DNA from 2 places in the Pseudomonas sp. LBUM1646 genome. Region 2 is predicted to be linked to the other one. Evidence: riboswitches for the same ligand, from Rfam matches in the RefSeq annotation. Region 2 holds a riboswitch; the other holds the start of a gene.
The links. A riboswitch is a leader RNA that binds a small molecule or an ion and turns the genes downstream of it on or off. The one in region 2 is predicted to bind cobalamin.

Region 1: it holds a riboswitch for cobalamin, as region 2 does, so the genes downstream of both, ACA071_RS17095 (CbtB domain-containing protein) here and cobO (cob(I)yrinic acid a,c-diamide adenosyltransferase) in region 2, are expected to answer to the same signal.

The regions. Positions count from the first base shown of each region.
Region 1 covers NZ_CP166810.1:3,726,630-3,729,013, reverse strand. The annotation lists gene ACA071_RS17105 (cobalamin biosynthesis protein) at 1-172, opposite strand, end outside; gene ACA071_RS17100 (CbtA family protein) at 169-876, opposite strand; gene ACA071_RS17095 (CbtB domain-containing protein) at 888-1,079, opposite strand; cobalamin riboswitch at 1,198-1,426, opposite strand; cobalamin riboswitch at 1,626-1,840, shown strand; gene cobW (cobalamin biosynthesis protein CobW) at 1,937-2,384, shown strand, end outside.
Region 2 covers NZ_CP166810.1:1,935,147-1,937,530, forward strand. The annotation lists gene ACA071_RS08635 (PQQ-dependent sugar dehydrogenase) at 1-82, opposite strand, end outside; gene ACA071_RS08640 (hypothetical protein) at 149-733, opposite strand; cobalamin riboswitch at 888-1,119, shown strand; gene cobO (cob(I)yrinic acid a,c-diamide adenosyltransferase) at 1,201-1,812, shown strand; gene ACA071_RS08650 (cobyrinic acid a,c-diamide synthase CobB) at 1,809-2,384, shown strand, end outside.

The DNA.
Region 1 (2,384 bases), 1.8 Mb from region 2:
GGCCCGGTTCATCGCGTTTCAGGTCGATACTGGCCAGGGCCTTGATCTGCCGAAGTTCGATTTGATGCGCCTGCAGTGCCTGATCGAGCAGCGCCCGCAACGTGCTGGCGGGGCAGCCGCGCTGGCAGCCCAGGCCGACCACTAAGGTCGGTGCTGTGCTGTTATCGGTCATGCGTGGTATTGACCATCGCTTTTGCGGCGGAACAACCAGGCGCTGATCAGGCCGAGGGCCAACCAGAACACCACGTTGGTCAACTGCGAAGCAATTTTGAACTGCGACTCCAGAGCTTCCGGGGCCAGCATCGAGTGGACTTCCGGTTGCGGTGCGCCGATGACATGCGGAACCGCGAGGATCGCCACGCCGAGGATCTTCATCAGCCAGTGACGGCTGAACACGATTAGTGCGATGCCGACAGCGGTGGAGGCTGCCGTGCCGATCCACCAGATTTGCCGTTGCGCCAGATCGGCAGCGGCGGTGCCCGGCAATTCAGGTGGCAGGCCGAGGGTCGGCGCCAGAACGAAGGTCGCATAACCCGCCAGGCCCCAGAGCAGGCCCTGAGCGGTTTTGGTCGGCGCGCGCAGGGTGTAGAGCCCGGCGAGCATCAATGCAAAACCGACTGCTACCACCAGGTTACCGCCCGTGGTGGACAGCACGCGCTGCCAGCCGTCTTCCGGCTCCCAGGCTTCGGCATCGTGGGTGTGAGCGGCCATGGCGCCTTCGGTATGCTCGTGAGCTACGACGGCGGCAGGCTCGGATTTTTCATAGGTTTCCGCCTGCAGAATCAACGGGGCCACCCAGAAACTTTGCAGCAGGGTCAGCAACAGGGCGGCCAGCAGCCCGGTGAAACCTGCAGTTTGCGCGATACGCTTGATCATGTCGGCAGGTCTCAATGGCACGGGAACGCGGAGCTGTGACGGGTATCGTGCGCGGCGTTGTGCACCGCTTCGATGTGCGAGAAACCGGCGAAGTACACCAGGCACGCGCCAAGGATCGACGCGCAGACGGCGGCGGTCAGGCGTTGGCTCAGGGTTGTGGTGGTGCTGGCGGTTGTGTGGCCGGTGCTGCTGATGATCGACATGGCGCTTCCCTCTGGTCTGTCAGCGGGTGAATTGAGCGCATGAAAACCCCTGCGAGCGTGCGCGCAGAGGTTCAAACAGCGCCCGCCCACCGCGGGTTTGTTATTCAGTGATCGTACTGGTCACTTTGTGTTGCGGGCCGGTCTCCGGGCTCACGAGGGGTCAAGGCTTGCGCCGTAACCTGCAAGAATCGCCTTCCCATGCCGAACTGCCGGCACAGTGGATCTGATTCTTCGCTCGCTTACCGTTGCGGGGGCAGCACCGGACTGACATGGCTTTAGAGTAAAGCACATGATTCACCGGTTTCCCGTTTCACCCTGTGAAGGGCACCCGTAACAAAGCGTGTAGGAGAGCATGGGCGGGGCGGAGTAGTCAATTGGCAAGGGTTCTCGTTTGACCTGATCGCTCCCACGCTCTGCGTGGGAATGCAGCCCGGGACGCTCCGCGTCCCATCCAGAGCCGAACGCGGAGCGTCCGTTGAGGCATTCCCACGCAGAGCGAGGGAACGATCATCACCCCGCAGACATTGACCCGCCCCCACACCATGCGTAGCCTTGCGCTTTCGAGGTTCTTCGGCGTCTGCCGAAGCTAAGAAGGGAACGCGGTCGATGCCGCGGCTGCCCCCGCAACTGTGAACGGTGATGTTCGCTGCCACGCCACTGCAAACCCCCTCCAAAGGGTTCGCGGGAAGGCGCAGTGAATGCCAGGCCCGCAAAGTCGGCACACCGTCAGCCAGGAGACCTGCCTCGAAACGAATTCTCACTACAACCGGGCGGGGTGATCCGGTGGCGAAATCTTCCGCGCATCCATCGCTGCGGTCGTCGTCCCGTATGCCCGCCACCTTGCCAAAGGGCATCCGATGAAAACACTGGCCAAACTCCCCGTCACCATCGTTACCGGCTTCCTCGGCTCGGGCAAAACCACCTTGCTGCGCCATATGCTCGACAACGCCCAGGGTCGCCGCATCGCGGTGATCGTCAACGAATTTGGCGAGCTGGGCATCGACGGCGAAATCCTCAAGCAGTGCTCCATCGGCTGCACTGAAGAAGAAGCCAACGGCCGCGTTTATGAATTGGCCAACGGCTGCCTGTGCTGCACCGTCCAGGAAGAATTCTTCCCGGTGATGCGCGAACTGGTCGCGCGTCGCGGCGACCTCGACCACATCCTGATCGAAACTTCCGGCCTGGCCCTGCCAAAACCCCTGGTTCAAGCCTTCCAGTGGCCGGAAATCCGCAGCGCCTGCACGGTTGATGCGGTGATCACCGTAGTCGACAGCCCAGCGGTGGCCGCCGGCACCTTCGCCGCGT
Region 2 (2,384 bases):
TGACTTGCAGGCTGGAGGTCTCGCCGCAGGCAACAAGCCCTCCGGCGAGCGCGATGACGATAACGAGCTGGGGCTTGCGCATGCTGATCTTCCCTATGAATGCACTGATTTAATCTAGAGAAGTAAACAGCCGCGATGGTTCAACCCATCAGCCACGGGCCTCTTTGAGCAGCACGGCGATGCCGGGGTGATAGTGGCCGGCTTCGTTGCGCAACTTGCGGTAGGCGTAAGGGAAATACCAGGCGACGGCGCAGGTGTGTTCCTTTTGCAGGTCGTCGACCATGTCCTGGAGTTCTTCCGGGGTGGCGCTTTGCTGGGCCTTTTGCGGGGCGACGAACAGGCAGCCGAGTTTCAGGTCGCTGGCGAAGCTGATGCGCTTGGCGTCGCTGGTGATATCCGCCAATGCCTGTGTCAGGTTCAAGCTGTTGACCCGCGGCCAGCGTTGGCTTGTCTGCAACCAGGCACGCTCGTCGCTGGTGGCGATAAACAGATCGGCGCGCCCGTTGCGTTCGCCTTCTTCGGTCTGTTTGCGGGTCGGCGCCTGTTGCAGCGTGACCATTTCCGCCATCCAGGCCGCCGCGGAAAGCAGGCCACGGTTGGCGTTTTCGTCAAACCAGTACGGCGCATCGTTATCGCCGCGCACGGCGTTGTAACGGTCGATACAGTCAAACCAGCGTTCCAGCAGCGGGCGCAGGAATTCCAGCTTCGGATTGCTGATGATCATGCCTTGCATGTGGCTCACCCTTGTTATTGTGTTGTGAGATTGTGGCTCTTTGATATCACCGCTAAGAGTGTGGCACAACAATGGCGGCAGATAATTGATCGACGGCAGTTATTCGCCCAGCGGCGTCCCGGCTTTAATTGACGCTCCACCCCCAACCCTCTAACCTTCGCGGCTTGTTTCAGGTGCTCTGTGACCGTGGTCGACAGAGTGAAACAGGGAAGCCGGTGAGTGCGTTCATTCGACGAATGAACAACCACGATCCCGGCGCTGCCCCCGCAACGGTAAATGAGTGAAAAACTGCGCTTTGAGCCACTGTGTTGAAAAACATGGGAAGGCGCGCAGCCAGGCGCAAGCCGCTCATGAGCCCGGAGACCGGCCTGATCCATCCAGCGGCATCACGGTGGGCGATGCCAGGCTTTTTGCCGTCTATTCTTGTGCCTGCCCGCCGTTATCCAGTCTCAACGGAGAGCTCCCCCATGACTGATACCCCCGATCGTGACGAACGCCACCTGGCGCGCATGCAGCGCAAAAAAGCCGTGATTGACGAACGCATCGCTAACTCGCCGAACGAATGTGGCCTGCTGCTGGTGTTGACCGGCAACGGCAAGGGTAAAAGCAGCTCGGCCTTCGGCATGCTCGCCCGCTCCATGGGCCATGGCATGCAGTGCGGTGTGGTGCAGTTCATTAAGGGGCGCAACAGCACCGGCGAAGAGTTGTTCTTCCGCCGCTTCCCGGAGCAAGTGCGCTTTCATGTGATGGGCGAGGGCTTCACCTGGGAAACCCAGGACCGCCAGCGCGACATCGCCGCCGCCGAAGCCGCGTGGGAAGTGTCCCGCGAACTGCTGCGCGATCCGTCGATTGGTCTGGTGGTGCTGGATGAACTGAACATCGCCCTCAAGCACGGTTACCTCGACCTCGATCAAGTCCTCAGCGACTTGCAGGCCCGTCCGCCGATGCAACACGTGGTGGTCACCGGTCGCGGCGCCAAGCCGGAAATGATCGAACTGGCCGACACTGTCACCGAAATGGGCGTGATCAAGCACGCGTTCCAGGCCGGGATCAAAGCGCAAAAAGGCGTCGAACTGTGAATCAACCCCGTCATTGCCCGGCGGTACTGATCGCCGCGCCGGCCTCCGGTCAGGGCAAGACCACCGTCACCGCCGCACTAGCCCGATTGCATCGCAATCAGGGGCGCAACGTGCGCGTGTTCAAATGCGGCCCGGACTTCCTCGACCCGATGATTCTCGAGCGCGCCAGCGGTGCGCCGGTGTATCAATTGGACATGTGGATGGTCGGCGAGCAGGAAAGTCGTCGACTGTTGTGGGAAGCCGCCGGTGAAGCCGATCTGATCCTGATCGAAGGCGTCATGGGCCTGTTCGACGGCACGCCGTCCAGCGCCGATCTGGCGCGGCACTTCGGCGTGCCGGTGCTCGGCGTGATCGACGGCACCGCCATGGCCCAGACCTTTGGTGCGCTGGCGTTGGGGCTGGCGAAGTATCAGCCGGACTTGCCGTTTGCCGGTGTCCTGGCCAACCGCGTCGGCACCTTGCGTCACGCGCAATTGCTCGAAGGCAGCCTGACCGAAGGCTTGCGCTGGTACGGTGCGTTGTCCCGGGAAACCGGGATCGAATTGCCGAGTCGTCACCTCGGCCTGGTCCAG